2 regions of the Enterococcus italicus genome follow, and region 1 is predicted to be linked to the other one. Evidence: riboswitches for the same ligand, from Rfam matches in the RefSeq annotation. Region 1 holds a riboswitch; the other holds the start of a gene.
What was found. Region 1 has a riboswitch for thiamine pyrophosphate ahead of NE257_RS07435 (ECF transporter S component). Riboswitches for the same ligand answer to the same signal wherever they lie in the genome.

Region 1 (20,346 bases):
ACTGTCACCAATGTTTCACAAGATGGTTCAGCAGCTTCCACTAATTCGTTTGGCGGTGGTGGACGAGGTCGTAACTAGATTGTAAGAATTTCAATATAAAGAAATCTATCATATTTAGGAACAGCTACTAGCTGCTCCTAAATTTTTTTTAATTATATGGACAAAATACAGAATATTATTAGTTCTAGTGTTCGCAATTTGTATTTTAACTTGTTTTCTGTAAGTTTGATGAAAAAATAGCTAGTTTTCCCTAATGAATGATGTTAGTATATCTAACATGGAAGATAAAAAACCAATCATTGAAACGTTGAAGGGAGTCAAGTCTATGGAAACAGGAAATATCGCATTTATTCTCATTTGTAGTGCAATGGTCTTTATTATGACACCGGCACTCGCATTTTTTTACGGAGGACTAGAACGAAGAAAAAATATTTTAAACACCATGATGATGTCAATTGGAACGATGGGGCTTGCTTCAATCATCTGGGTAGCAGTCGGCTACTCGCTTTCATTTAGTGGAGATGGGACTTTTGTAGGGAATCTGCATAATATCTTTTTCCAAGGCGTATCCATGACAGAAGGTAGCGGCATTCCGGATGGCTTATTCGCTATATTCCAAATGATGTTTTCATTAATTACAGCAGCTATTATTACAGGATCGGTTGTTGGTCGGATGAGATTCCCGGCAATTTTCTTATTCTTGGCAATTTGGTTAGTTGTTGTCTATGCACCAATGGCCCACATGGTATGGGGCGGCGGCTTTATCGCTGGTCTAGGTGCAATTGACTTCGCTGGTGGGACTGTTGTTCATATCAGCTCTGGTTTATCTGGGTTGATTTTGTGCTTAGTATTAGGTCAACGTCGTGAGTTTAAACAAGCGGAATATCGTCCACACAATATTCCTTTCGTCGTTTTAGGAACTGGCTTTTTATGGTTTGGTTGGTTTGCTTTTAATGCCGGCTCTGCTTTGGCCGCTGATGGCATTGCAATTCAAGCTTTCTTAACAACAAATACTGCTGCAGCTGCAGCGATGCTTTCTTGGATGGCAGTGGAACGATTTGCTACGGGTAAACCAACACTTGTAGGTGCATGTACTGGTGGGGTTGTCGGATTAGTTGCGATTACACCAGGTGCTGGCTTTGTCTCTATCTGGTCTTCAATCGTCATTGGCTTATTAGTTAGTCCGTTTTGTTACTATAGCATTTCGATTATTAAACAAAAATTAGGCTTCGATGATTCGTTGGATGCATTTGGTTGTCATGGTATGGGTGGAATTTTTGGTTCAATCGTGACAGGGATTTTCGCTGATCCAGCAGTAAATGGTAGCACTGGCTTGCTTTATGGTGGTGTTGATTTGTTTGTCGCTCAATTAGAAGCAACAGTCATCACGATTGTTTATGTAGGTGTTGCTAGCTTTATTATCATTTCGATTGTGAAACTGATTATGCCGATTCGTGTATCAGCGAAAGATGAAGCGCTTGGCTTAGATCGCAGTGAACATGATGAAAGTGCCTACCCAACATTTATGGGACTAGATTCTTAAAATCAGACAAACGAGGAGGAGCGCTATGAAAAAAATCGAGGCAATTATTCGACAAGAAACGTTAGATGATTTAAAAGACGCGATGCTAAACACATTTGAAGAAAATCCAATCGGTATGACGGTGACCCAAGTATTGGGATTTGGGCATCAAAAAGGATTGAAAGACTATGTTCGTGGTCAAGAAGTCATCACTTCGTTTGTGCCGAAGATTAAAGTGGGATTTGTATTAGAAGACAAATGTGTGGAACAAATGATTGATTTAATCGTCAAAACATGCCAGACTGGCAACGTTGGCGATGGCAAAATCTTTGTCTACCCAGTAGAAGAAGCGGTCCGCATTCGTACAGGGGAACGTGGAGAATCCGCAATTTAATGATTAACAGGCTGAGGTAGCACTAGCTATAAGCCGAGTGCCCAGAACATGCCAAAGTTGTTCCTTAACTGTTGGCTTTTCTGGGCTTTTTAGTGTCGTTCATACTGTTTCGTCGTTGGATTCCGGCTTAAAAGTCCGCTATCACATTTTTGGGAAAAATTTGGAAAGGTTTTCTAGTCTTTGTGAAAAATACATGGTATAATAACTTCACAATTAAATAAAGAAACATTTGGGGTGCGTAAAGCTGAGATTATACCCATTGAACCTGATGCAGTTAATGCTGTCGCAGGGAAATGTCGTTTAAATCATAAGATCGTACCCGTTAGTGACTAGTTCATTGACGGGTATTTTGGATGGTTTGCTCTCGCCCCTTTTTGTTCCTTTAGTTAGTTAGGAAAAAGAAAAGGGGTTTTTTTGATGGAAAAAGCGAAGTGGACATTACCACAAGTTGTATTTTTAGCCTTACTGGCATTTTTATTTGGGGCGGTATTTATGGGGGCCGGCGTACTTTATGCGTTACTTGAAGCAGCATTGACACCATTTGGCTTCTCACCTTTTGCAAATGAAATTTTATTTGGGCTGTGGGTCATGGCAGCACCGGTAGCAGGTATGTTAATCCCAAAAATGGGAAGTGCAGTATTAGGTGAAGTTTTCGCCGCGTTAGCAGAAATGCTGTATGGCTCTTACTTTGGGGCGAGTGTATTAATCTCAGGGTTTATTCAAGGAATGGGGACAGAAGTAGGATTTATGGCTACTGGTTACCGTCGCTATGATACGCTGCCATTGTTTTATGGTGCGATTGGAACGACAGTGTTTAGCTTTATCTATGAATTCTTTAAATACGGTTATGCTACTTATGGCTTTTGGATGGTAGTGGCCTTGTTTGTGGTGCGTTTTGCATCGGTGTGCTTCTTTGGTATCTTTTTGACGAAACAAATTGTGACTCTTTTCCATAAGGCACAAGGATTGAGTGTGTCGCATTAATGAAAGGCATCGAGATAAACGAGTTAGTTGTTCAAAAAGAAGCTACTACTATTATCAATCAATTATCAGCCCAGTTTTCGGCAGGCTCATTTGTTCTGTTGACAGGTGATAGCGGCTGTGGGAAGACGACATTGCTCCATACGGTGGCTGGGTTTGACGGATCGACCTATCAGGGAGAAATCTTGGTGAACGGGCAAAACAATGCGCAACGAACCATGACAGAAAAAGCCCAACAAATTGGGTTGATGTTTCAAAATCCTAGTCAGCAATTCACCATGCGGACGCTCCGCAGAGAGCTGATGTTTGCTATGGAGAATAGCGGCATTGCGATTGCAGAAGCAAAGGAACGGATGGACAAGGCGATTCATGAAATGAAGATGGAGTCCCTGCTGCATCAAGAGTTGGCGACACTATCTGGTGGGGAGAAGCAACGAGCGGCCTTGACGGTGTTGTTAGCGATGAATGCCCCTATCTTACTACTAGATGAACCATTCGCTAGTGTTGATCCGCTGTCAAGAAAATGGTTGATTGAGAAATTGGCTGATCTGCGTAATCAAGGAAGACTAATCTTGATTGCTGATCATGAGTTGACCGACTATGCGCCTTTCGTCGATCGCTTTATCCGAATGGAAGGCGGGCAGCTGACCGATCAATCTGTGTCGCAATTAGCAACGCAGCAACCGCTCGGCAAGCTTACGCAAGCAAACGCGTCACAGACGACGCTTTTTACCTTGCAACAAGTGGCACTTCATCAAGGAACGAAACCATTAGTAACACCTCAAACTGTGGCGTTTAAGCAAGGAATTACTACGCTGACCGGTGAAAATGGCGTCGGGAAATCGACCTTATTGCGGGCGATGGTGCAGCTGCATCCATACACCGGCGCGATGTTTTTAGAAGACAAGAAACTATCCCGTCGCTTTGGGAAAAAGAAGTTGTATGAGCAAATGACACTAGCGGTGCAACATGCGGAGCAGCAATTTGTCACGTTACACGTGGATCAAGAGTTGGCATTTCCGAAAGAGCCGAGTGAAGCGATTAAGCAGCGGCAACTTCAAGCGATGGAAGAGCTGGGGATCCAGCATTTACTGAACCGGGGCCTCTATCAGCTAAGCGAAGGACAAAAAAAGATGATCCAGCTGATTACGATGTTGAGTTTAGAGCGCAAGTTTTTACTATTGGATGAACCATTTACTGGCTTGGATGCGCGTGCGTGTCAGTACTTTGTGGACTGGCTTGCCCAAAAAAAAGAGCAGACGAATTTTTTAATCGTCTCTCATCGTCTTGAACCGTTAGTAGGTGTGAGTGAGCATCATATGCATCTATCTGAGCAGAAATTACAGGAGGTGGTGCACTGATGGAAGAGAAAATCACTGCGATACCTGCAATTATCTTTGCGGTGTTCTTTTTTACGATTGAAGTCTCGTTCACGTATTCGGTTTGGTTGAATGTGTATTTGTTCCTTGTCGTGTTGGGTTATTTCTTTGTGACGAGAAAATGGGGCTTCATATGGGTCTTACTATTGTTTCCTTTTATTCCAGCGATTACGACGTTTTGGTCGGTGATGATTCAAGGAGATGGTCTATCAGATGCGTGGGTCTTATTGACTCGGACGTATGCATTTGCGGCATTGGGCCTTGTTTTTGTCGCGAGCGTTGATTTTGAAGAATGTTTATTGGTGTTGGAGCAATATCGAGTACCGCCGACGTTTGTCTACGGAATCTTAGTCGTCGTGCATGCCGCACCAGAGATACGACGCGAAGTCAGCGATATGCGGGATGCGAGTCTCTTAAGAGGAAAGCGGCTTTATCCATGGTCAGCATATTATTATGTGAAGACGATTTTCTTAGCGATGAATTGGCGTGATCGGTATACGGAGGCGATGTATTCGCGGGGATTTATGGAGAATGGGACGCGGACTCATTTTGAAAAATGGCATCTAGCTCGGTCTGCAAGTATCTGGGCAATGGTATTTATTCTTATGGGCAATGGTTTATTAATAGTAGAGAGTGTGGTGAGATGAGCGTGTTATTTACCGAGATTGTTAGAGCGCAAACAAAACCTTATTGGGAAGGGAGCTTTCTGCATCCATTTCTGACAGAGTTACAGGCTGGCACATTGCCAATGGAGAAATTTCGTTATTATTTGATTCAAGATTGCTATTATTTGACGCACTTTGCTCGTCTGTATGCACTGGTAGCTGAGCGGACGGCGATTCCTGAGTTAGCAGAGCAAATGCGGGAAAATGGGGCTCATTTAGCTGAAGGGGAACTACAAGTACGGGCGCATTTTTTTCAACAACTGGGGATTGATGAAAAAGAACTGCAGGAGACCGCGATTGCGCCAACTGCCTATCATTATGTGTCACACATGTATCGGCAATTAGTAGAGGCCAATGATTGGGTGACCGCTGCGAGTCTGTTGCCGTGTTCTTGGTTGTATGCTGAGATTGGTCAAACCTTAATGCAAGCTGGCATTCAGTCACCAAATCCTTATTACCAGCAGTGGATTGAGACGTATGGTGGCGAAGAGAGTGCCATTGACAAAGAATGCGCCTTGCTCAATTACTTGTATCAAGAAAGTTCGCAAGAACAACAAGAACAAATGGTTACTGCGTTTGTCATTAGTGCAAAAATGGAATATGCATTTTGGGAGATGGCCTATCAATTGGAAAAATGGCCAGCAGGAATGAGGGGGTAAGAAAATGAAGCAAACGATAAATGTCAAAAAAATTAGTTTATTAGCCATGATGATTGCACTAGATGTTGTGTTGTCACCGTTGTTTCGAATTGAAGGGATGGCACCGATGTCGAGTGTGATGAATGTCATTGCAGCGACGTTACTTGGCCCGCTTTATGCGACTATTATGGCTTTTGTCTGTGCCGTTATTCGCGTGACATTATTAGGTATTCCGCCATTAGCATTGACGGGGGCATTATTTGGGGCCTTTTTAGCAGGTGTTGGCTATAAATATACTGGCAAAGTGTGGGGTGCGATGATTGGTGAAATTATCGGTACTGGCTTGATTGGTTCGTTGCTTTCGTATCCAGTGATGGTCTGGTTCACCGGTAGCCAGCAAGGCATGTATTGGTTTTTATATACGCCACGTTTCTTTGGTGGAGCGATTTCGGGATCGATTATTGGCTTTTTCGTATTGTTGAAATTAAAAGAAACACAACCATTTAGACGAGTACAACGACTGTTTGGAGGGATGAACAATGGTGCTGTTTAATAGCAATGATTCGTTTCGTCGGTTGACACAAGGTATTTTTCCGCTAACCAATTCACCGTTAGTGCAATGCATTACCAATGAAATCACCTGTGAGTCAATGGCCAATGCGTTGCTCTATATTGATGCTAAGCCGATTATGGCAGACGATGCGCGTGAATTTGCGGAATTATTCGATCAAACCAATAGCTTACTGTTAAATCTCGGACATTTATCAATGAAGCGGGAGCAGAATTTATTGGCGGCTGGTCGTTTTGCTGAGCAAACACAGACGCCTGTCGTGATTGACCTTGTTGGGGTAGCTGCTACCGAATTGCGGTATGAGTTGGCGCATCAGCTAGCTGCTTATCGACCGACTGTCATTAAAGGCAATAGTTCAGAGATGCGTGCCTATTGTGGCTTACAGAGTAATGCGCGGGGAGTAGATGCTAGTGCTGAAGACCAAGAGGAGGAGCAGTTGTTGTTATTAGCTAAGGCGATGCAAGCCGAGGCGAACCAACATCCAGGGACGGTCTATTTAGCGACGGGTGAAAAAGATTTGGTCGTATCAAGTACCCACGCCTCCTTTTTGGCAAATGGCGTTGCGGAATTGGATCGCTTTACAGGAACGGGCGATATTGTGGGTGCGTTAATTGCCGCATTACTGGGTGTCGGAAATGATGCGTTTGTAGCGACGATTACCGCTGTTAGTTATTTTAATTTATGCGGAGAAGCAGCACGGAAACGCACGACTGGCTTGGCTAATTTCCGTCAAGAGACATTGAATCAGCTGTCCTTATTGATGAATCAAGTAGAGTGGGCGGCAGATATTCGAGGAGGTAGCTTATGGCAGACTACAGATTATATTTAGTCACAGGTAGCTACGATTATGATGATCAGACCTTTTTACAAATTGTAGAGGAAGCCTGTCAAGCTGGCGTGACGATTGTCCAACTAAGGGAAAAGACGGGTGCGACGCAGGCGATTTATCGAAAAGCACTGAAGGTCAAAGCAATCACGGATCGTTATGGCATTCCGCTAATTATTGATGACCGAGTGGATATTTGTCTAGCTGTCGATGCAGCGGGTGTCCATATTGGCGATGATGAATTACCCGTCCATGTCGTGCGAGGCTTGATTGGTCCCGATAAAATTTTAGGTGTGTCGGCCAAAACGACAGCGCGAGCGCGGCAGGCAGAGCAAGAAGGTGCCGATTACTTAGGGACTGGTGCGATGTTTGAAACTCAGACCAAACAAACACCAGTCACTTCATTTGAGGCGCTGCAAGCTGTGATTCAAGCAGTTAAGATACCGGTCGTAGCGATCGGCGGGATAAAAGAAGACAACCTAGCATCATTTCAGGATATCCCGATTGCCGGTGTGGCGATTGTCAGTGAAATTATGAAAGCGACAGACGTGAAGGCAAAGGTGCAGGCACTTCAAAATAAAGTAGCATATTGGAGGAGTGGAAATGAATGAGACGCCACAAGTCGTAACGATTGCCGGTTCAGACTCAGGTGGTGGTGCAGGTATGCAGGCGGATTTGAAAACATTTCAAGCACGCCATGCCTTTGGGATGAATATCGTCATAGCATTGACCGCACAAAATACATTAGGGGTACAAGAGAGTTACCCCATCCCACCAGCCTTTATTGATGCCCAGTTCGCATCACTGGCTGCTGATTTTCAGATCCGTGCAGCTAAAACTGGGATGCTAGCCGATCGTGAACACGTAGCGTGTGTGGTGAAGAACTTACAAGCGGTCGATTTTGGACCGTTAGTCGTTGACCCGGTGATGATTGCCAAAGGTGGGCATCCGTTATTAGAAGCCGATGCGATTACAAGTATTCGGACAGAGCTGTTGCCGCTTGCGACAATTGTGATACCGAATATTCCAGAAGCAGAAGTGCTAGCTGATTGTGAGATACATACAGAGGCGGATATGATGAAGGCCGCCAAGATGATTCAACAATTTGGAGTCAAGCACGTCATTATTAAAGGTGGTCACCAAGTAGGAGAGCAGGCGCGCGATTATGTATTGTTTGCTTCAGGTGAGTCTAAGTGGTTAAGCGGCCCAAGAATTGAAACGCAAAATACGCACGGGACAGGCGATACGTTTTCGGCGTGTATTACGGCAGAATTAGCGAAAGGCACGCTATTAGAAGAAGCAATCTTGATTGGTAAACAATTCATTCAAGGGGCAATCGAGCAAGGCATCGCAGTTGGTCATGGCCACGGTCCGACCAATCACTGGGCGACCTTAAGTGAATCTATCAAGGAATCAAAGGTGTGACAGTAAACGGGCCTACCGTCAAACAATGGAGTATACATCGTTTTGAACCATAACATCCCAACACTAGTTATCGTCTTTCTCATTGATTAGACGAGAAAGACGATAATTAAGTCGCAGTCGCAACGAACAAAAAGCCAACCCTACTCGCAATAGGGTTGGCTTTCGTGTGATTCATGTAAAATGTATCTCATTTCGTAAAGTATAGCGTGATTTTAAATTGCAGCCAATTAGCTAAATGTTAGATATATTTCATGCTCATATATGCATTCTACGCACTTTTCGGAATTTCTGTGCTCATGCACGAAGCTAATTTTTTGTCACAGCTTTATAGTTATGCTTCTTCGCTACCCATGTATTTTGCAAGAAAAGCAGCGATTGCCGCACCAATTAATGGTGAAACAAGGTAAACCCAGTAGTGAGTAAGAGCTGATCCACCAGCAAAAATAGCAGGACCAAAACTACGAGCAGGGTTCAGTGAAGCGCCAGTGATGTTTAGTGCTAAGACGATTAACAAGCTCAACGTTACCCCGATTGCAAATGGTGCAAAATTGCCAACACCATATTTTTTGCTTGTCACCATCAAGATGACAAAAACAAACAAGCAAGTCGTTAAGATTTCAGTGAAGATGGCTAAGCCAACGCTACCACCGAAGTCTGTTTGACCATAGCTATCACTAGCTAGGCCTAATCCATTAATAAAGACACCTAAAACCGCAGAAGCAACTAACGAACCTAAAAATTGAGCAATAATATAAAAAATAGCATCTTTTGATTCGATTCGTTTGTTGATTACCATTCCCAACGTAACGGCTGGGTTAAAGTGTCCTCCTGAAATACCACCAACAGCATATGCCATGACAGTCACGGTTAAACCAAAAGTCAAGCCGATCCCTAAAGCGCTGTTTGGAGTATCTCCTGATCCAGCGATCACAACTGCTCCTGTCCCAAATAAGACTAAAGCAAATGTTCCGATAAATTCAGCAGCATACTTTCTCATGTGTATCCATCCTTTCATTTTCCAAGGCCAAAGACAGCATAGGATTAGTGATTGTTCAAAGAAAATATCTTGGAAATTTACTGTAAATTACAATGTAGATCACAAGTAGAGGATGCGCAGAGATTTTACACAAAGCTAAACGAAAGTTAACATACGCATGCTAAACTGAAAGTAGCTTTCGAAACGAGTTTGTGATGGGATGCTAGGTAGCTAGTAGGAGGAAAAAATGACGAAAATTTTTGCTCACCGAGGAAGCAAGGGGACACATCCTGAAAATACGTTGGTTGCTTTTGCAGAAAGTGTCCGCATTGGTGTTGATGGGATTGAACTAGATGTGCAGGTCACAAAAGATGGTCAGGTGGTTGTCATTCACGATGAAACCATTAATCGAACGACGAACGGAAAAGGGCGGGTAATCGATCAGACACTGAGGGAATTAAAAGCTGTAGATGCGGGTGGTTGGTTTTCTCTTCATTACGAGCATGAGCCAATACCGACTTTAGCTGAAGTCTTGGACTTATTGGCTGAGTTAAAGTACCAAGGGATTTTAACGATTGAACTAAAGACCGACCAGATAGACTACCCCCAGATTGAAGAAAAAGTCGTACAACTGACACATGCAAAAAATTGGCCCTTTACCGTGACGTATTCGAGCTTTAATTTATTGACCTTGCAGCGACTACATGAAATAGATCCAGTGACACCAAAAGCATGGGTGACCATTGGATCGGTCGTGACGGTGGCATTCGCGAATTATTTTACGGTAGTCAATCGAATCGATGCGAATTTTGCGTGGTTTATTCAATCTGAGTTGGAACTAGCAGACTTAGATAAAGACGTGTGCCCGTTTACGGTCAATAGTGAACCGGAGATGTGGATGTGTTTTGAGCGTCATGTCTATGGGTTTCATACAGATTATCCAGAGCAAGCGTTGGCGTTGAGGAAACGATATGAAAGAGAGCAATTGTCGATTGCGTCCGTATAGAAAGGGGAGACCCTTTCTTTTTCTTTTTTTTGATATCGTTTATACTAGAAAGAGTAAGTAGGAAGGGAAGAAAGAGTGTGACAATTAAAGCAGTAGTGGTGGACATGGACGGCACATTCCTAAATGATGAGAAAACGTATGATCGTGAGCGGTTTTTGTCAATCAAACAAGAGATGGAAAAACAGCAGATGCATTTTGTGGTTGCTTCAGGCAATCAGTACTGGCGCTTGGTGGATTATTTTCCAGATTTGGGTGAGCAATTGTTTTATATTGCCGACAATGGTGCTGATATTCGTTACCATAGCGAGCAAGTACGTGTCAAGACCATCGCCAAAGAATTTCATCGCCCGCTTTTAAACTACTTGAAAGACGAATTACCCGACCATCGCCTAGTCTTATCAGGCAAAAAAGGGGTCTATATTCACCATCAGTTGCCTCAAGATTTTGTGGCCCACGTGAAGTTTTTTTATCGCCACATTACCCAAATTGATTTGCAACAGCCGATACCTGACGATATTTTTAAGTTTGCTTTAAATTTTCCAGCTGAGCAGCTTGCCAATGCGAATCAACAGCTACACGATGTTTTCGGTGAAGAATTAACGGTGGTGACAAGTGGCCATCAAGCACTGGATATTATTTCTAATAGTGCCGGCAAAGAAGTCGGTATTCGCGAATTGCAAAAGAAATTTCAACTTAATAAAGATGAAATTGCCGTATTTGGCGACAATATGAATGATGTGGGAATGTTTCGAGAAGTGACGCATTCTTATGCGATGGGTAATGCGTTGTTGCCGGTCAAAGAAGCGGCGTCTCAAGTAATTGGTTCTAATAACGAACAAGCGGTCTTAGACAAAATTGAAGAGTTTTTTATAGGAGGTGCTGTGGATGGATGCCAAGCAGTTAAGAGTAGCAATTGAGCAAGATGAAGATAATCTGATATACACTAAGCAAGGCATTCATCCGCTGTACACTATCCATCCTGAGGCCAAAGTGGTAATCATCGGACAAGCCCCGGGGAAAAAAGCGCAAGCGTCACAGATAGTCTGGCACGATCAGAGTGGGAAACGATTGCGATCGTGGCTAGGACTATCTGATGAGACCTTTTATCAGTCGCACGACTTGGCCATTTTGCCGATGGATTTTTATTATCCTGGAAAAGGGAAAACGGGGGATCTGCCTCCGCGCAAATCATTCGCAGCGAAATGGCATCCGCTTTGCTTAAAGCTGATGCCCGATGTTCAGCTGATAATTCTGGTAGGAAGGTATGCGCAGGCGTATTATTTGCCGCACAATAAGGCGAATTTGACAACGACAGTGCAGCAATTTCAAACATTTTTACCGCAGTACTTTCCACTACCTCATCCGTCGCCGTTAAATGGTCGCTGGTTAAAGAAAAATCCGTGGTTTGAACAAACGGTCGTACCACAGCTAAAAGAAATCATCGCAACATTAGTAAACTGATTAGCAAGGTTGAAACAAAAGCGTTTAGCTCTAAAAAATAAGTCAGAAATTCCGAAAATTGTTTTTCAAATTTTTGAGAATTTGTGCCTTATTTCAAGAGAGCTGCTTTTGAGCCACTGATTAGCAAGGTTGAAACAAAAGCGTTTAGCTCTAAAAAAATAAGTCAGAAATTCCGAAAATTGTTTTTCAAATTTTTGAGAATTTGTGCCTTATTTCAAGAGAGCTGCTTTTGCTACTAAAAAAGGGAGTATGACGATTGTCACTCCCTTTTTTAGTAGGTCGAAGGATTGCGACGAGCAAAGTCATAAAAGCGGAATTTATCGACGCGGTGACGGCTTTCAGTGTATTGAAATTGCTGCGCATTCGCTAGAAATACGCGGCTATTAATAGCCGCAATGTGATGATCATTTTGATTTAGATCTAAGAGTGTACGATCTTCATCCCGTAATTGATCGATGCGAATTTCTTTTTCGGCAAAGGCAATTTGTAGATGGAGCTCTTGTTCGAAGTAACGATAGATGGAGTCTTCACCAATCTCCGTATCAAGGTAAGGGATGACTGAACATAGTAAGTAGTCACGATCTAAAATTACTTTCGCATGGTCGATCTCGCGCGTACGAACTAGCTCCCATACCGAGCTATCAAGTACAAAGCCAGTCTTTTCCGCCAGCTCAGGAGTTACGACACGCTTGACGAGCTTCTCAACAACGGTGCGCCCATCATAACCATAAGAGTGTTGCAATTCTTGGTAGCTTGTCAGACCAGAGATGGGAAAGCGTAACTGCTCGCGCTTTAGTACCAGCGAGCCTTTCCCTTGGATTTTTTGAATGTATCCATTGGCCATTAGAAGGCTAAGTGCTTTGCGCACGGTATCGCGGGACACATTGTATTGTTGGCATAAATGATGCTCGCTCGGAAGGTACTCACCGGGCTTGACTTGTTCTTTTAAAATGCGATTTTCGAGTAATTGATACATGGATTCATAAGCTTTCATTATGATACCTCAACTTGTACGTATTTGTTAAAACAAGTATAAGGTAGATACGGTGAAAATTCAAGAAAACGTTTTATGAGAGAAAATTAATTTAAATACCAGTTTATTTGTTGGTTGACTGTTATTAATCAAACAAGTATGAATCAGTCAGACAACAATCCTTAGTTATTTGTAGCTAAGGAATACAAATATAGTTTTTTCTCTCATTTTATTCTCATTAATTATTTGTCCAAAAATGTGAAAGCGTTTTACAACAAACTATTTAACAGGTATGATAAAGATATAAAACTTGTACCTACAAGTGAAAGGAGAAAGGTTATGGGTAAATTTGAAAAAGATGCTAAGTCGTTGATTGACCTCGTTGGTGGAAAAGACAATATTGCAGCGGTGACACATTGTGCAACGAGAATGCGGTTTGTACTCAATGATCCGAAGAAAGCTGATCAGCCTGCTATTGAAGAGTTAGATGCTGTCCGTGGTATTTTTACCAATGCTGGACAATTTCAAGTCATTATTGGAAATGAAGTGCCTTCTTTTTATCAAGAATTTGTAAGTCTTGCTGGAATTGAAGGTGGTAGTAAAGAAGATGTAAAAGCAGTTGCCAAGCAAAATCAAAAATTTTTCCAACGTGCAATTACTGTTTTAGCAGAAATATTCACGCCATTATTACCTGCCATTATTGTTGGAGGGTTGATTTTAGGATTCCGTAATGTATTAGAAGCTGTTCCGATGGGGTGGCTTGCTGGGAAAACCATCACAGAGTCGTCTGTTTTTTGGAATGGAGTCAATAGCTTTTTGTGGTTACCAGGTGAAGCCATCTTCCATTTCTTACCAGTCGGCATTACGTGGAGCATTACTCGCAAGATGAAGACAACGGAAATTCTTGGGATTGTCCTCGGGATTACGTTGGTTTCACCACAGCTATTGAATGCATATGCCGTAAATAGCACGACTGCGGCTGAGATTGCGCAGAATTGGACCTGGGACTTTGGGTTCTTTACAATGGAAAAAATTGGCTACCAAGCACAAGTCATACCAGCAATGTTAGCTGGATTCTTGCTCGTTTACTTGGAACGATTTTTCAGAAAGCATATTCCTGAAGCTGTCTCGATGATTTTCGTGCCGTTCTTCTCATTGATTCCGACGATTCTAGCAGCTCATTTGATTCTCGGACCGATTGGCTGGCATATTGGCTCAGCAATTTCGACCGTTGTAAATGCTGGTTTAACTTCTTCTGTCAATTGGTTGTTTGGCGCCGTCTTTGGTGCACTGTATGCGCCGCTCGTTATTACTGGGTTGCACCATACAACGTTAGCCATTGATTCCCAATTAATTGCTGATTTTAAATCAACAAACTTATGGCCGATGATCTGTCTATCGAACATTGCACAAGGTGCGGCTGTTTTAGCTGTAGTCTTTGCTCACCGTGGCAACAAGAAAGAAGAACAAGTCTCAGTACCATCAGTTATCTCTGCTTGGTTAGGTGTAACTGAACCGGCAATGTTTGGGATAAATTTAAAATACATGTATCCTTTTGTGGCGGCAATGATCGGTAGTGGTCTAGCTGGTATGTTTGTCACGATTTTCGGAGTAAGAGCTTTTTCAATCGGTGTCGGTGGACTACCAGGTATTTTAGCCATCATGCCGAAGTACTATCTGATCTTTGCCATTGGCATGATAATTGCCATTGTCGTACCATTTCTCTTGACGTTGATTTTTAGAAAAACAGGCTTATTTAACAAAATTGACCGCGTAGGCGAAGCGATTTCCCCAATAGATGCAACTTTAGAGCCAGCGGTAGCGCCTGTAACACTAGTAGATGAAGATATTTATGCACCTTTAAACGGACAACTATTCCCCCTAAGTCATGCAGTTGATCCGGTGTTTTCACAAGGAACGATGGGTCAAGGCATGGTGATTGAGCCGACTGAAGGCAGTGTGTATGCACCGGTGACAGGGATGGTTAGCTTATTATTCCCAAGCAAGCACGCCATTGGCTTAATTGATGACCAAGGAGTAGAGATATTGATTCATGTCGGTATGGACACGGTGAATTTAAATGGTGCACATTTTACCGCACTTGTGAAGCAAGGTGACCATGTAACGCGTGGCCAAAAATTATTGGCGTTTGATTTAGAAGCAATTCAAGCAGCAGGCTATCAGACTCAAACACCAGTCATTATTACCAATTCCGGAGAGTATCAAGTCGATCCAGTACTAGAACCTGGCACAGTCGCGAAAGAACAAGCAATCATGCATGTGCAGTCACGTAACTAAGAACGTAGAATGGAGTTTTCAAATGTCTTTTAAACAGAAAGTAGTGTATCAAATCTATCCGAAATCTTTTTATGACCACAATGGTGATGGGTTCGGAGATTTAGCAGGTATCATTGAGAAATTACCCTACTTGGCTGACTTAGGAGTAGAGATGCTGTGGCTAAGTCCTATTTACCCGAGCCCACAAAAAGACAATGGCTATGATGTGGCCGACTATCAAGCCATCGATCCTATATTTGGCACGATGGCAATCTTTGAGCAGTTGGTCGCTCAAGCCAAAACATATGGTATTGGTATTATGTTGGATATGGTCTTTAATCATGTCTCGACCGAGCACGAATGGTTCCAACGAGCGTTAGCCGGAGAGAAGAAGTACCAAGATTACTTTTTGTTACGCGATGAGCCGACGAATTGGCAATCCAAGTTCGGCGGTAGTGCATGGGCGCCATTTGGCCAAACGGGCAAGTGGTACTTGCATCTATACGATGTGACCCAAGCCGACTTAAATTGGCGTAACCCTGATGTACGCAAAGAGCTACAAAAGGTATTGGATTTTTGGTTGGACAAAGGTGTGGACGGCCTACGCTTTGATGTGATTAATGTCATTGGCAAAGATGAGCACATAAAAGACGCGGCTGATGGTATTGGCAAAGCCGAATATACCGACCGACCCATTGCCCACGACTACATTCATGAAATGAATCGAGCCACCTTTGGCCCACGAGGTACGATCACAGTGGGTGAAATGAGCTCGACGACGATTGAAAATGGTGTTTTATACACCCAAGAAACGCGTCACGAGCTATCGATGATTTTTAACTTCCATCATTTGAAAGTGGATTATGCAGCTGGTGAAAAGTGGACGACGAGTAAGTTTGACTTCCACCAACTAACCAAGATTCTCCATGAATGGGGCGAAGGGATGAGCGAGCACGACGGGTGGAATGCGTTGTTTTGGAATAATCACGATCAGCCTAGAGCGCTTAATCGCTTTGTCGATTGGCAGACATATCGCGTGGCTGGTGCCCAAGTGTTAGCGGCGATGATTCATCTGAATCGAGGCACGCCATTTATCTACATGGGTGAAGAAATCGGCATGCTTAATCCGACGTATGACACGATTGATGCATTTGATGATATCGAATCAAAAAATGCCTATCAGATGCTCATAGCTAAGGGCAAATCAGCGAGTGAAGCACTGGCGATTGTTCAAAGTAAATCGCGGGACAATGCACGAATTCCTATGCAGTGGCAAACGGCGAATAACGGTGGATTTACAACAGGAACACCGTGGCTTGCGCCGGGCGATTATGCGAATATTTCTGTCGAACAGGAGCGAAAGAATCCGCAAATCTTTGGGTTCTATCAGCGGTTGATTCAGCTACGCAAAATGTATCCGATTATTGCAGAAGGTAGCTATCAAGGCTATGAGAAAAATCATTCGCAAGTTTTTTCATTTATCCGAGAACTAGGCAATCAAAAACTAGTAGTAATGAATAATTTATCAGCTACAAACGCAACGATTGCTTTACCTGATGAATTTTTAGCTGGTCAGGTCCTAATCAGCAACCAAGAAACGCAAGTAATGAAAGACATGACGCTCATGCCATATCAAACTGTTGCCATCCTAATTTAAGAAGAGTGTCTGTGGGTGGTTTGAGCACCATGCAGTCGCCCTACTACATCCGAATAACAGCATTAGCTATAAGCAAGAAACCAGAAAGACCAAAAGTTTGAGAAACAGCTTGCGGATCTTCTGGTTTTTTGCATGGGATTGAATGATGCTGTCTTGAATTTCTTTAGTGTTATCAGTTGCTTACTTTTTGTAAGATTTGTATGATAGCCACTGTAAAGAAGAAAAAGGAGTGGAGTAATCATGGACTATACAACAAGTAAAGAAGAACATCCAATTAAAATCGTCAATCTTTCATCTTTAGAAAAAGCAGTGAAAGAAGACATGGACAAAGGAGCGTTTGGGTACATTCGTGGCGGATCAGAAGACGAATGGACATTACGTGAAAATACGCAAGCTTTCTCAAAGAAAAAAATCATTCCTCGCGTATTACAAGCTATTGATCATGTGGATTTGTCGACTGAATTATTCGGTATTCCTTTAAAAACACCGATCATTCAAGCTCCCTCTGCCGCGCAAGGTTTAGCGCATGTCAAAGGGGAGGTCGATACGGCCATTGGGGTAGCCAAGGCGGGCTCTATTTTTGCGATTAGTACGTATGCAAATACCAAAATTGAAGATGCAGCAGCAGCGGCTCCAGATGCGCCCCAATTTTTCCAATTGTATATGAGTAAAGACGATGCATTTAATCAATTTTTACTTGATAAGGCTGTCCAATCAGGTGCAAAAGCCATTATTTTAACAGTCGATTCAACACTTGGTGGCTACCGTGAAGAAGATATCGTCAATGACTTCACCTTCCCATTACCAATGCCAAACTTAGCCGCTTTTAGTGAAGCGTCTGGTGCCGGTGAAGGCAAAGGAAAAGGCATTTCAGAAATATATGCTGCAGCAAAACAAGCCATCGTGCCAGAAGATATCCAAAAAATCAAAAAAATGTCTGGCTTACCTGTCATTGTCAAAGGGATTCAATCGGCAGAAGATGCCGAAGTAGCCATCCAATTTGGTGCTGATGGCATTTGGGTGTCCAATGATGGCGGACGACAATTAGACGGTGCGCCAGCGTCATTTGATGTATTGCCACAAATCGCACAAGTTGTTCGCAAACGCGTACCAATTATTTTTGACTCAGGTGTGCGTCGCGGCGAGCATGTCTTCAAAGCATTAGCAAGTGGTGCCGATGTGGTTGCACTTGGTCGTCCAATTATTTATAGCTTGTTCTTAGGTGGAGCAGAAGGCGTGACTTCTGTCTTTGATCACTTGAACAAGGAATTAGCCATCACGATGCAACTAGCCGGGACAAAAACGATTGAAGACGTCAAACAAACGACACTCGTCGACTAAACAGCATTGACAGACCAACCAAGTTTGCGTAAACTAATCATTATTAGAAAATGATGAAAACGCAATGAACAGAAGATAAGGTATTGGCAGATTTTAGAGAGTCTATGGTTGGTGAAAATAGATAGATGGCAGACCTTAGCATGAGCTGGGAGCGGTGTCTTGGTTCTAAAGCTGAGACGACGGTGAGATGTCCGTTAACATAAGAGATAACATAATAAAGGTGGTACCGCGAGCTTCGCCCTTTTCGTCTAGACGAAAAGGGCTTTTTTATATCAGAAAATAGGTATCAAAAAGGAGGACACGGCATGAAAAAGATAGCGGTAGTCTTATTGCAAATGGATATTGCATTTGGAAACCCAAAAGAAAATCAACGACACGTCAGAGAACTATTTCAAGAAGCAAACTTACAGCCAGGAGAACTTGTGGTATTGCCAGAGATGTGGAACACCGCGTATGATTTGACGCGCCTAGAAGAGATAGCAGATTATAACGGTCAAGAAACATTGCAGTTACTAAAAGAGTTAGCGACAACGTATCATGTGACGATTGTCGGTGGTTCGGTAGCAGTGAAAGAAGGGGCGGATTTTTACAATCGTACTTATGTCATTGCTGAAAATGGATCCGTACTGACGCAATATGATAAGGCGCATTTATTTGGCTTAATGGCCGAGGATCGCTACTTAGCTTCTGGTAATAAGCTTGCATTTTTTGAAAACAAACAAGTGACAATCAGTCCATTTATCTGCTATGACTTGCGCTTTCCAGAATGGTATCGCTTGGCAGCTCAACAAGGCGCTGAAGTCTATATTGTTAGTGCCCAGTGGCCTGTCCAACGCTTAGCACAGTGGCGCAAGCTTCTGCAAGCTAGGGCAATTGAAAATCAAGCCTTTTTCATAGCGGTCAATCGAGTAGGTGCTGACCCTGCAAATCATTTTCCAGGTCATTCGATGATTATTGACCCTTTAGGAGAAATCATTCTCGAGTTAGATGACCAAGAATGCATCGCGCGCGGAGAGGTAGATGCTGCTGCGATTTTGCCTGTACGAGGAGAAATTCCAGTCTTTAAGGATGCGCGACCAATATTGTATGAACAAATTCGCAAAGGGGAGACAAACCATGGTATTTTCGACTAAACTCAATCAGTTACCAAAACAATTTTTTGCTTCATTGGTGGCGAAGGTAAACAAAAAAATCGCAACTGGCGCTGACGTCATTAATTTGGGACAAGGGAATCCAGATCAGGCGACTCCTGCTTTCATTGTTGAGGCGACCAAACAAGCGCTTGATGATCCAATGACGCACAAATATTCACAATTTCGCGGCAATCATGAATACAAGCAAGCAGCAGCTGATTTTTATTATCAACAATATGGTGTAACGGTCGATCCGGAAACAGAAATTGCAGTGATGGGTGGGAGCAAGATTGGCTTGGTGGAATTGCCACTTGCCTTACTTAATCCTGGCGAGACGATTGTGCTACCTGATCCTGGTTACCCAGACTATCTTTCTGGTATCGCCTTGGCAGATGTCAAAAGTGAATTGATTCCATTACAACCAGAAAAAGGCTATCTGCCAGACTACTCTGAATGGTCGCCAGAGCTGAAAGCAGCGGCTAAGCTTTTGTATTTAAACTATCCAAACAATCCGACAGGGGCGCAAGCAACGCCTGAATTTTTTGATGAGACCGTTCAATTTGCTAAGGAAAATGACTTGATTGTCGTTCATGATTTCGCGTATGGTGCCTTAGGAAATGGTCAGACGGCGCCAGCTAGCTTCTTGCAAGCCAAAGGAGCCAAAGAAGTCGGGGTCGAGCTCTATACACTATCAAAGACCTATAACATGGCTGGCTGGCGCATTGCATTTGCAGTAGGAAATCCAGAAGTTATCGAAGCCATTAACTTGATTCAAGACCATTTGTTTGTAGGTATTTTCCCGGCATTGCAAGCAGCAGGTGTTGCAGCATTGACAAGTGGACAAGAGCCTTTACAAAAAATTGCAGCACAGTATGCAAGTCGGCGCCAAGCATTCGTGACCGCTGCGGCAAAAATCGGCTGGCAAGCATACCCATCTGATGGCGCATTCTACTGCTGGATGCCAGTACCAAAAGGCCATACAAGTGAATCTTTCAGTGATCTACTATTAGACGAAGTTGCAGTGGCAGTCGCACCAGGTGTCGGCTTTGGCGAACAAGGAGAAGGGTTCGTCAGAGTGGGACTGACGATTGGCGAAGCTCGCTTAGTCGAAGCAGTCGAAC
Region 2 (12,112 bases), 1.1 Mb from region 1:
CAAATTGGTACAGTGACGGAATCAATTGAAACCATTAAGATAGCTCGTGCAAATGGATACAATACGATGATTTCTCATCGTTCAGGGGAGACCGGGGATACCTTCATCGCTGATTTTGCCGTTGCAATGAATGCCGGTCAAATTAAAACGGGGTCGATGGCGCGTAGTGAACGGGTCGAAAAATACAATCAATTTTTGCGAATTGAAGAAGAGCTAGGCGAAGGAGTTGCTTTGGCACGTTTCTCTAAAAAATAAAGCGATGTAGTCGAGAGAGAACTTTTCGAAGGGAAAGCTCTTTCTTTTTTGGGAAGTTGAAGCGTCTAAGACTGGCTCAAAAGTGCATTCTTTTGCTTGTTCGGGTATAATGGGTGATTGTAAATGAAAAGAAAGGAGCTGAGGAGGTGCGGACCCTAGTTATTGTATCTCACCCAGATATTCAAGGCTCGAGTAGCCAACAGTTTTTAAAGGAATCTCTGCCAACCCACGAGAAAATCACGTTTCATCATCTCGAAGAATGGTATCCAGATGGTCGAATTGATTGCATAGCTGAGCAAAAACTGATTCAAGAGCATGATCGAATCATTTTTCAGTTTCCGTTATATTGGTATTCTTCCCCAGCGATGTTAAAGCAATGGCAAGACGAAGTGCTCACCGAATCTTTTGCTTTTGGCGTACATGGGACGGCGTTACGAGGAAAATCTTTCGGATTGGTTCTAGTGATTGGCAATAGTGAGAAAGCGTACCAAGCTGGTGGCAGAGAAGGGTTTTCGTTGAGTGCGATTACCATACCATTTCAAGCAATGGCTAAAAAAGTTGGTATGCATTTCTTAAAGCCATTTGGTATCTATCAGTTTCAATATATGGACGAACCAACCAAATGGAAATTACTGATTCAGTACCAACAATATCTTTGTTTAGAAGATAGTGACTCTTTAAAAGAACGCGAAGAATGGCTGATTCGTGCCTTGACGGCGACTAATTTGGCGACCCTTCCTAAAGAAGCAGCGCCCATTTTAGAAGAAACCATCACGCAACTTGTTCATACGCGTTCAGAATTAGATGAGTTGAAGCTCTATTTAGAAGGGATGTGAGTCAATTGGAAACAAAAGCTGAGTGGCTAGCACAACAATTGGTGCAATTGGCGCAAGAAAGCAAAGATTATAAGCAAAAAGCGCTGTTACTTGCTGCAAGAGACTTACTAATGGAACAAGGAAAAAGAATCGAACAGGCTAGAGGACAATTAGATGGTGAATTATGGTCACCAAATCAATGGGGAGAGTAGCGTTTCATACTTTTTTTCTCACAAAAGAGGGGGAAATCCTTCTTTTTTTTTCGATTTGTGCTAAACTAAAAGCGGAATATGAATACGCTTTCTTAAATGAAGGAGGAATGATTATGGCATTAGAAGCAGCATTTATTTTTCTAGCACCTGAAGCAGACTATCAAAAGGATCGGTCAACGATTCATACACCTCAAGTCAATTTGACGACAGTTGGTGTCAAGGATTATGTTGATGCGGTAAAAGCGGCAACGGAACTTGAAAAAGAAGGAATTAAGGCAATTGAGTTATGTGGTGGTTTTGGTGTTGAGGGAACGGCAATGATTAAACGGATCTTACCGAAAGACGTAGCAGTGGGTGTGGTTCGCTTTGACATCCACCCAGGTCTAGACAATAAGAGCGGCGACGATCTTTTTGCTCTATAGTTAGATAATTTTATAAAAAACTTTCAAACCTGAGTGAAATTCTCAGATCTGAAAGTTTTTTTCTTTTGGTTAAGGCTTGTTCACACGGTCTTCTTGGTGGAAAGCCAACGTAACAGGAAGATTCCTAGTATTTTGCTGTAGGTAAGTAATTGGTCCAGTTCAATGGATTCGTTGTCGCTGTGTGCTTGCAATAATTCACCAGGTCCATATACCACTGCTGGAATGTCATAGGCACCAAACCATCCACCATCGGAAACAGATGTAGACATGGTAGTAGTAGGTTTTGATGCTGTTTGCGCTTCATGACTTTTGGCCAATTCAAGCATTGCTGAATGGGTAGGATCAAGTGCTAGTGGCGGAAAGACTTCTCCTTTATCTACAAGCATGGATTCACCACCCCATTCAAATGTAGGGAGATTTTCTTTCATCCACGGGTCTGCTTTGGCTGTGGCAAGAATGTGTGCTTCAATTTCACTTGTCACTTGTTCAATCGATTCATTTGGATAGAAGTGGATAGTAATCCATAGCCGGCAATTGTTCGGCACAAATGCGGGATGAATCCCACCTTCAATATAGGCGGGATTAATCGTATTTGTCCCGTGCTCAAATCCAGGATAGGACTTCATAATGCCCCAATGTCGTTCCAGAGTCTGTAACGCTTGAATCAGGATGGTCATTTTTTCAATCATATTGGCACCAAAAAGTCCTCCACCAGTGTGTACCATCTTCATCCGATTGCCATCGTGAAAGGTTTCGGGGCTTTTCAATTGAATCCAGCCAGTAATGACGCCACCTTGACCTTGAAACTGTAAATCACTCGTGTCACCAACAATTGCAAAGTCTGCTGTTTGACCAGATTCGAGTAATTTTTTGGTCCCAGCTTCGCCTGCTTCTTTCCCTACAACGGATTGCAAAAGGAGGGTGCCCGGCAAATGAATCTTCAATTGATGAAAGGTTTGTACTAACCAAATAACACACGCAACTGATCCTTTCATGTCACTGACCCCACGTCCAAATAGCCGAGAGCCTTTCTTTACCAACTCAAACGGATTGGTCTGCAGTTAGCGAGTGACTCCAGTGCAGCGACATCGACATGGCCATTCCAGATTAAGCTTTGGTAATGCTCAGTATCCGTGCCTTCTTTTGTAGCCCAAAGCAATGTATCCTGCCTATAAAACGGCGCAGTTTCCACCGTAAAATCCAGCTTTTCAAGAGTCTCTTTCAGATACAGTTGCAGCTCGTTTGTATTCCGAGCAGGTGGGGATTCTGTGTGAAATCCCACCAATAATCTTTCCAGGATAGTCAGTAGCTGTTCTTGCATCTGCTCCAGTGTTGCGAGCAACAGGAGTTCCTGTTCGTCGTTATTCACAGTGTGTCCTCCTTTTACAAAGAAAAAAGCATCCCTTTTTATCTTCTAGTGATAGAAGCAAAGAGGGATGCGAGACCGCAAAAAGGATAGGTTCTTCCTAACATTTCTCTTCGGCAGGATCAACTGCATCAGGTTCAATGGGTATGTTCTCAGCCTCTGGGCACCCCAAATGTTCTATTCCAATTTAGTGTAGCAAAGAATGGGTGAATTGGCTAGTTGCTACGAGATTAAAAAAAATAGTGATGCATCAGCAATAGAAAAGCAATTGCTGATGCACCACTAAAGAGATGGGGGATTAATCAAAGCCGATAAGATAGTCTTCATCCTTCATTGCTTCTACAGATCCTAGCAGGTAGCCATTACCGACTTGTGAGAAGAAGTCATGGTTACTTGTACCTGTAGAGATGCCGTTCATCACGATTGGGTTAACATCATTGGCACTGTCAGGGAAGAGAGGGTCTTGACCCATATTCATCAATGCTTTGTTGGCATTGTAGCGTAGGAAAGTTTTCACTTCTTCCGCCCAGCCAATTTCTCCGTAAAGTTCGTCTGTATAGTTTTCTTCATTTTCATAAAGTTCAAACAACAGGTCGTACATCCAGTCCTTGAGTTCGGCTTGTTCTGCTTCAGGAAGTGCTTGAAAGCCTAGCTGGAACTTGTAGCCGATATACGTTCCATGGACAGACTCATCACGGATGATGAGCTTAATAATTTCGGCGACATTCGCTAGTTTGTTATTTCCTAGATAGTAGAGAGGTGTATAAAAACCAGAATAAAACAAAAATGTTTCTAAAAAGACACTGGCGATTTTCTTTTGGAGCGGTGTACCGTGCTTGTAGATTTCATTGATTTTTTCGGCTTTGGCCTGCAAGTATGGATTGGTATTGGTCCATTCAAAGATTTCTTCGATTTCTTTTTTGGTATTTAGTGTACTAAAAATAGAAGAGTAACTTTTCGCATGGACCGATTCCATAAATTGAATATTATTTAATACAGCTTCTTCGTGCGGTGTCCGCGCATCTTTACGTAATTGATCGATGCCGCTCTCTGATTGTAACGTATCTAGTAACGTCAACCCACCAAAGACATGACCGACTAGTTGTTTCTCAGGTTCACTGAGTTTGCGCCAGTCGTCTAAGTCATTGGACAAAGGAATCCGGGTATCCAACCAAAATTGTTCGGTTAGTTTTTCCCATGTTGATTTATCAATGACGTCTTCAATTTCGTTCCAGTTAATTGCTTCATAGTAGGTATTTGCCATCTTATTCACTCCTTGTTCAATTAGATATTGCTTAGATTACGCAGCTTTCGCATTGGTTGCTTCCGATTTCTTCTGCATCATCTGTAAATGTCCGAACATAGTAGATGGACTTGATTCCTTTATGAAACGCATAATGGCGCAAGATGTTTAAGTCGCGAGTCGTTTGCTTGGTCGTCGTTTTCCATTCATACAGTCCTTCAGGTATATCCGAACGCAAGAAAAGTGTCATACTCATTCCTTGGTCGATGTGTTGTTGGGCAGTCGCATAGACGTCGATGACTTTGCGCATATCCATATCATATGCTGATTTATAGTAGCCAATCGTCTCATTTGATAAATAAGCGGCAGGGTAGTAGATTTTTCCAATTTTCTTTTCTTGGCGTTCTTCAATCAATCGTGTGATAGGGTGTAGACTAGCGCTCGTGTCATTAATATAAGAGATTGAGCCATTCGGTGCTACAGCTAAGCGATTTTGATGGTATAAGCCATCACGTTTCACGTTGTCAGCTAATGCTTGCCAGTCGTCACTTGTCGGGATGAAGACGCCGGCAAATAATTCTTTGACCTTCGCTGATTTTGGCTGATGGTTTCCTTGAATATACTTATCAAAGTAACTGCCGTCTGCATAGCTTGATTTTTCAAAATTATGGAAGACTAGTTGACGTTCTTTTGCGATAGTATTGCTTTCCACCAAAGTCCAGTAATTCAACAATGTGAAATAAATGTCTGTAAATTCGATCGATTCAGGTGAACCATACTCCATTTGATTTTTCGCAAAATAAGTATGCAAGCCCATCGCTCCTAGTCCAATCGTATGGTTTAAATGGTTCCCATTTTGAATGGATGGTACGACATCAATATCTGATGCATCCGTGACGAAAGTCAGCGCGCGCGTCATTGTTCGTACTGATTTACCAAAGTCAGGGCTACTCATTAAGTTGACAATATTCGTAGAGCCTAAGTTACAGCTAATGTCGGTACCTAAGACGTCATACTCTTGCTTGCCGTTGATTAATGAAGGCTCTTGTACTTGTAAAATTTCAGAACAAAGATTACTCATAATAATTTTGCCGTGTACAGGATTGGCACGGTTCGCTGTATCGATATTGATAATATAAGGATAGCCGGATTCTTGTTGTAATTTTGATAATTCATTTTCTAAATCACGGGCTTTTATTTTTGTTTTACGAATGCGTGGATTTGCGACTAACTCATCGTATTTTTCAGTAATATCAATATATGAGAAAGGTTCGCCATATTCACGTTCGACGCTATATGGACTGAACAGATACATTTCTTCATTTTTACGGGTCAGTTCATAAAATTTATCTGGTACTAACACACCAAGTGACAAAGTCTTTACCCGAATTTTTTCGTCAGCATTTTCTTTTTTCGCTGACAAAAAGGTCATAATATCTGGATGGAAGACATTCAAATATACGACACCAGCGCCTTGACGTTGGCCAAGTTGATTAGAGTAGCTGAAACTGTCTTCGAATAATTTCATGACAGGCATCACGCCACTTGCAGCACCTTCATAACCCTTGATAGGTGAACCAGCTTCACGTAAGTTAGACAACGTAATCCCGACACCGCCGCCAATCCTAGACAATTGCAGTGCCGAGTTAATGCCACGACCAATGGAATTCATATCATCTGTTAGCTGAATTAAAAAACAAGACACCAATTCCCCACGACGTTTACGACCAGCATTTAAGAAACTTGGTGTTGCTGGTTGGTAGCGTTGATGAATCATTTCATCTGCTAAAGCTAACGCCAATTCTTCATCTCCATTAGCAAAATAAAGTGCGTTAAATGCGACGCGATCCTCATACGACTCTAAGTATTCTTCGCCATTGTTGGTCTTTAGGGCATATTGAGAGTAAAACTTGTACGCAGCCATAAATGAATGGAAGGCAAATGATTGTTCTGCTAGGAAAGCATACAGCTGCTCGATAAATTCTGGCTGGTATTTGTTTAAAAATTCTTCTTCAAGGTACTCTTCTTCTACTAAATAGGCTATTTTGTCGTGAATGGATGCAAATGTCTTCGTATTTGGTGCGACATTTTCTTTTAAGAAGGCTGCGAGCGCTTCTTGATCCTTTTGTAGAGGGATTTGTCCATTAACAGGACGATTGATTTCGTTATTTAACTTAAAATAGGTAACGTCACCTAATGCTTTTAAACTCATGAAAACACAACCTTTTCTTTTTCTTGAAATAAAAAAGAAGGATTTGCGTCAAGGGACCGTCAAATCCAACTCACATCATTGCTTTTTTTAATCTGTGAATTAACTTGCTAATTGGCGTAATTGATCTGGGCGGAAGCCGATAATAGCCGCAGTAGCATCAGATAAAACCACAGGCACACTTTGGAAGCCATGTTCTTTTAAGTAGTCAATATATTCAGGTTGATCATCGATATTAATTTCTTCAAAAGTGACGTCATTTTCTGTTAAAAAGCGTTTTGCCATTTTGCATTGCATGCAGTTGTTCTTTGAAAATAATTTTACGTTCATAGTATATTCCTCCAGTACATGAAACTTGCTTATGAGAAAATACTAATGTAGCAAGCTGAAAATGTCAATATAAATATACTATATATTGTGTTTGTGAATTCAATGTGACACTAATTGTTGTGTTTATTTATGAAAATAATAAAAGAAAACTTGATAAGACAACACCAACGGGAAACTTAAATTAGTAAGAATTAGTCAAAGAATTTTTTCTTGTGAAGAAAAAGTTATAAAGATAAAATTGACAGTCTTTAAAAATAGGTATACATTGATGATAATGATTCTCAATTGCAAATAGAGTGATAGGTTATCACTAATCTAAAAAAGATAGTAGGAGTTTTTTTAGACAATGACAACATTAGATAAGTGTGAAATTGGCGTGATTTATCAAGTGAATAATATAACAATAGAAGATTCTGTACGCTTTCATTTGCAACGATTAGGTTTAACAAAAGGCAATCGCGTGACCGTTGTTCAGCGTGATGCAAAAAGTGCCATCGTATCTGTTCAAAAGACCCGTGTTGCTTTGGAAGTCGCTTTGCTCCAAAAAATAGAAGTGGGTGAAGTCACAAGCCACAATGAATGGCTATCTCTAGATCAGCTTACAGTCGGTGAAACAGGCAAAGTCGTCAACTTGTATGGTCAAGGAGCGGTCCATCGTCGTCTGATGGATATGGGTGTCACAAAGAATGTGACCATTACCGTTCAAAAATTAGCTCCTCTTGGTGATCCGATTGAAGTGAAGCTACGTGGCTATGCATTGACGCTTCGCAAAGAAGAAGCAGCACATATTTTGATGGAAAGGGTGGACGAAGTATGAATCAATGGCAACTTGCACTGACTGGTAATCCCAATAGTGGCAAAACGAGCGTGTTTAATTTGCTAACCGGCGCGACACAATCCGTCGGTAACTGGCCAGGTGTTACTGTGGAACGAAAATCGGGAACTTATCGTAAGAACAAACAAATCTTAATTCAAGATCTTCCAGGTATCTACTCACTTGCGCCATACACACCGGAAGAAATTGTCGCTAGAGACTATCTTCTTCAAGGTCGCCCGACTGCCATTGTCAATATCGTAGACGGTACCAATCTGGAGCGGAATTTGTATTTGACCACGCAGCTCATGGAAACCGGCAGTCCAGTCGTGGTGGCAGTGAATATGATGGATCTAATGAAAAAGAATGGCCGCACGATTAACTTGGAGAAACTCGCATATGGATTAGGAGTACCAGTCGTCGGAATCAGTGCAATCAAAAAGCAAGGTATCGATGAGTTGATGAAGACAACGACACATATGATTGAAAACAATCCAGAAACGGTCCATTACCCGTCCTATGATGCCCGCGTAGAGGCAGCTTTAGATGAAATTAGTGATGTATTAGGCAACACCGTCTGTACAAGTCAAACAAGGTGGTACGCCATCAAGCTTTTTGAACGAGATACTCGTGCGTATGAGGAGCTAGATTTAAGTAGCTTGCAGCGAAAAGAAATTGAAGAAATTGTAGCAATTGCTGAAAAGATTTTTCAAGATAGTAGCGATGCAATTCTGGTCAATGAACGCTATGAATTTATTACAAAGCTCATGGCATTGTGTACAGTAGATGAAAAAAGTCATTTCTTAAAGATGAGTGATCATATTGACCGCGTGGTGACCCATCGTGTCTTAGCGTTACCGATTTTTGCCTTTATTATGTGGGGGATGTATTACTTAGCGATTCAAAGTATCGGAGGATTTGGGACGGATTGGGTAAACGATGTGCTTTTTGGCTCCATTGTGCCGGACTTTGTAGAGAAAACTTTGGTCCAATGGCAAGTGGCAAGCTGGATGCAAGATTTAATCATTAATGGCATTATCGCAGGCGTCGGAGCAGTTCTCGGCTTCTTACCACAATTAATTGTTTTGTTTTTATGCTTAGCCATTCTCGAAGACTGTGGATACATGTCACGGATTGCCTTTGTAATGGATCGAATTTTCCGTAAGTTTGGCCTTTCCGGGAAGTCGTTCATTCCCATGTTGATTGCGACTGGTTGTGGGGTGCCGGGTGTCATGGCGAGTCGGACGATTGAAAACGAAAAAGATCGCCGCTTGACTGTCATGATTACGACCTTTATGCCATGTTCCGCAAAGCTTCCAATTATTGCATTAGTCGCTGGCGCCTTCTTTCCAAATGCAAGCTGGGTTGCACCATCTGCTTACTTCCTTGGTATCACATCAATTGTCTTATCTGGGATTGCTTTAAAGAAGACTCGTCTTTTTTCAGGAGATCCGGCACCATTTATCATGGAGCTACCTGCATATCATTTGCCACAATTAAGAAGTATTTTGAACCAAACCTTTCTTCGTGCCAAGTCATTTGTAAAAAAAGCCGGTACGATTATCTTTGTCTCGACCATCTTCATTTGGTTTACGTTCAAGTTTAACTTTGTCTTGCAAGAAGTACCAGGTGAACAAAGCATGCTTGCTACATTCGGTGGCTGGCTTGCTCCTATATTCAAACCACTTGGATGGGGGGTCTGGCAAGGAGCTGTCGCGACGATTACCGGATTAGTAGCCAAAGAGAATGTTATCGGAACATTTGGTATCTTATATGGTCATCTTGGATCAGTCTCAGATAACGGCAAGGAAGTCTGGTCAATGTTGCATGCCGACTTTACACCTGTCGCAGCATATTCATTTTTAGTCTTTAATCTCTTATGTGCACCATGTTTTGCAGCGATTGGTGCAATCAGACGTGAAATGGGGACGTTAAAATGGACTATGACGGCAATTGGTTACCAATGCGGCTTGGCGTATCTGGTCAGCTTTATGACGTATCAATTTGGTCATGTGTTATTTGAAGGGGGAACAATTGGTCTTGAAACAGCCCTAAGCGTGCTTGTACTTGCATTCCTTGTCTATCAAATTGTCCGTAAACCAAAAGAACGAATTATTGAAGTAACGACTGTCGTACCAAGTATGAAAGAAGGGTAAAAAATGGCCACGATTATTTTAGCAGTCTTAATTTTTGCGACAGCAGCCTACATTGTTTATCGGCAAGTAACGGGCAAATCAAAGTATTGTGAACAGTGCAATTGTAGCTGCCCAGCGAAAGATGCTCAAGCTTTAAATAAAACAAAGTAAACAACAAGATTTGTTATTTTTCTTCCAAAAGTCTCTTGCATTTTTCTGATACGGGTGATACTATGTAAAAGTACTTTTGGTACGGGACGTTAGCTCAGTTGGTAGAGCAGCTGACTCTTAATCAGCGGGTCGCGGGTTCGAACCCCTCACGTCCCATTGGGTGCCAAACCCACGAAGTCGGAGAATTGTTGGTGCGAAAGCATTTTGAAAACAATTCTCGCGGCTTCTTTTTTGTTTAAAATAAAAGGTGATAGGTTGTATGATTACCACTTTTCATTTCCTGCTGGTTTACTGAGGTCTTGAAGTTAATACGGACTATTTTTTGAAATTGAAACATAATTGTTCAATCGTCAATTCAGGTTCTATGTTTGTCAAATCGAGGATTAATCGCACTGTCTTCTTTGAACACAACTAATTGGTGAGCAGCATGATCGCAAATAAAGACGAATAGTTGTTTTTCGTCTCTAGTTGTGTTTTACTAACAGTAGAAAGTGAGGGATCTTCTATTGATTAACTAATCCAATTTGTTGAAGCTGCATAAAGACTTAGGATCTAACAAGGACTAAGTGTGCAGATTTTCAAGATTGGTTTAGTTGCAATAGAGGGTCTTTTTTTGCGTGCCCTCATCAATCTTGAAAATAGCCAGGTATTCAAAGAAATGAGGGCGAACAATGTCTACCATTGAATTAAAAAAACTCACCTTTGGCTATGATAGCCAAGAAAAAAATATTTTTGATAAAACAACCCTAACAATCCAAACTGAGTGGAAACTAGGCTTGATTGGTCGCAATGGCAGGGGGAAAACAACACTGCTAAAGCTTTTAGAAGGAATATTGCCTTATCAAGGGATGATCTGTCATCAACAAACTCTCTACTATTTCCCACAAACAGTGCCGGATAAGCGACGAATGACTTTCGAAATCCTGCAAGATCTTTCAGATGGGGAGACTTGGAAGGTTGAGAGAGAATTACGATTACTAGAAGTTTCTGAGGATGTATTATGGCGACCATTTGACACTTTATCTGGAGGAGAACAAACGAAAGTGCTGTTAGCAGGATTATTCGTAGACGAGAAAGCTTACCCATTGATTGACGAGCCGACCAACCATCTAGATATGCTTGCACGTCAACAAGTAATTACTTATTTGAAAAGTAAGAAGAGAGGATTCATGTTAGTTAGCCATGATCGAGCATTTGTCGATGCAGTGGTTAACCACATTTTATCTATTGAGAAAAGTCAATTGGTTCTTTCTAAAGGAAACTATAGCATCTATGAAGAGCAGAAAGAACGGCAAGATAAGTTTGAACAGGAAAAAAATCAAAAATTAGTAAGAGAAATTAATCGGCTGGAACAATCGACGACTGAAAAAGCAGAATGGTCTCATTTCAGAGAAAAAGACAAGGTAAATCGCAAACGAGGCTTTGTGGATACGGAAAAAAGAGGACTGAATAAAGGAGTGATTGGCGCCGATGCTGCCCGAGCAATGAAACGATCAAAAGCCATCGTCCAACGAATACAAAAGCAAGCAAATGAAAAGAAAACACTTTTAAAGGACCAGGAATATGTTGATGAGTTAAAAATGAATGTGCAAATCTCACATCATCAGACAGTTCTTACTGCAGAGGCACTACAACTTGAATATGATCAGTCGCTATTTCAACCATTGGATTTTCAAGTAAATCAAGGGGAACGGCTAGCTGTCTGTGGCGTAAATGGGTCGGGTAAGTCCTCGATTTTAAAATCTGTAATAGGTGAATTTTCAGGGATTACTCGAGGTACACTGTTAGTTGCCAATGGGCTGAAAATTAGCACTGTTCGCCAAAATTATGAGGACAATCGAGGGACTTTAGCGGAGTTTGCGCAAAAGAATGGCTTAGTTTATGAAGAGTTGTTAAATAATTTAAGAAAACTAGGAGTGGAAAGATCAGTTTTTCATACTCGTATCGAAGACATGAGTATGGGGCAACGAAAAAGAGTAGAATTGGCTAAATCACTGGCTACACCAGCACATTTATTCGTTTGGGATGAACCTTTAAATTATCTAGATGTATTTAATCACAAGCAACTCGAAGAAGTTATTCTTATGGCAAAGCCGACAATGATTTTTGTTGAGCATGATGCTCGTTTCATTGAACGAAT

Region 2: linked by a shared signal. The riboswitch ahead of NE257_RS02055 (zinc-binding metallopeptidase family protein) and the one ahead of NE257_RS07435 (ECF transporter S component) in region 1 are both predicted to bind thiamine pyrophosphate.

What each region holds. Positions count from the first base shown of each region.
Region 1 covers NZ_JAMRVB010000001.1:1,516,513-1,536,858, forward strand. Annotated here, with positions in the region: gene NE257_RS07420 (carbohydrate-binding domain-containing protein) at 1-78, shown strand, start outside; gene NE257_RS07425 (ammonium transporter) at 326-1,543, shown strand; gene NE257_RS07430 (P-II family nitrogen regulator) at 1,569-1,916, shown strand; TPP riboswitch at 2,137-2,225, shown strand; gene NE257_RS07435 (ECF transporter S component) at 2,334-2,900, shown strand; gene NE257_RS07440 (ABC transporter ATP-binding protein) at 2,900-4,258, shown strand; gene NE257_RS07445 (energy-coupling factor transporter transmembrane component T family protein) at 4,258-4,923, shown strand; gene tenA (thiaminase II) at 4,926-5,600, shown strand; gene thiW (energy coupling factor transporter S component ThiW) at 5,605-6,132, shown strand; gene thiM (hydroxyethylthiazole kinase) at 6,119-6,979, shown strand; gene thiE (thiamine phosphate synthase) at 6,955-7,587, shown strand; gene thiD (bifunctional hydroxymethylpyrimidine kinase/phosphomethylpyrimidine kinase) at 7,574-8,401, shown strand; gene NE257_RS07475 (MIP/aquaporin family protein) at 8,733-9,398, opposite strand; gene NE257_RS07480 (glycerophosphodiester phosphodiesterase family protein) at 9,625-10,383, shown strand; gene NE257_RS07485 (Cof-type HAD-IIB family hydrolase) at 10,461-11,300, shown strand; gene NE257_RS07490 (uracil-DNA glycosylase family protein) at 11,269-11,844, shown strand; gene treR (trehalose operon repressor) at 12,116-12,838, opposite strand; gene treP (PTS system trehalose-specific EIIBC component) at 13,157-15,115, shown strand; gene NE257_RS07505 (alpha,alpha-phosphotrehalase) at 15,138-16,751, shown strand; gene NE257_RS07510 (lactate oxidase) at 16,992-18,092, shown strand; gene NE257_RS07515 (carbon-nitrogen family hydrolase) at 18,398-19,225, shown strand; gene NE257_RS07520 (pyridoxal phosphate-dependent aminotransferase) at 19,209-20,346, shown strand, end outside.
Region 2 covers NZ_JAMRVB010000001.1:440,528-452,639, forward strand. Annotated here, with positions in the region: gene eno (phosphopyruvate hydratase) at 1-255, shown strand, start outside; gene NE257_RS02035 (NAD(P)H-dependent oxidoreductase) at 402-1,091, shown strand; gene NE257_RS02040 (hypothetical protein) at 1,088-1,282, shown strand; gene NE257_RS02045 (DUF6506 family protein) at 1,396-1,704, shown strand; gene NE257_RS02050 (acetylornithine deacetylase) at 1,785-2,744, opposite strand; gene NE257_RS02055 (zinc-binding metallopeptidase family protein) at 2,738-3,073, opposite strand; TPP riboswitch at 3,162-3,251, opposite strand; gene nrdF (class 1b ribonucleoside-diphosphate reductase subunit beta) at 3,369-4,334, opposite strand; gene nrdE (class 1b ribonucleoside-diphosphate reductase subunit alpha) at 4,366-6,525, opposite strand; gene nrdH (glutaredoxin-like protein NrdH) at 6,625-6,852, opposite strand; gene NE257_RS02075 (ferrous iron transport protein A) at 7,199-7,669, shown strand; gene feoB (ferrous iron transport protein B) at 7,666-9,822, shown strand; gene NE257_RS02085 (FeoB-associated Cys-rich membrane protein) at 9,826-9,972, shown strand; tRNA gene NE257_RS02090 (tRNA-Lys) at 10,056-10,128, shown strand; gene abc-f (ribosomal protection-like ABC-F family protein) at 10,644-12,112, shown strand, end outside.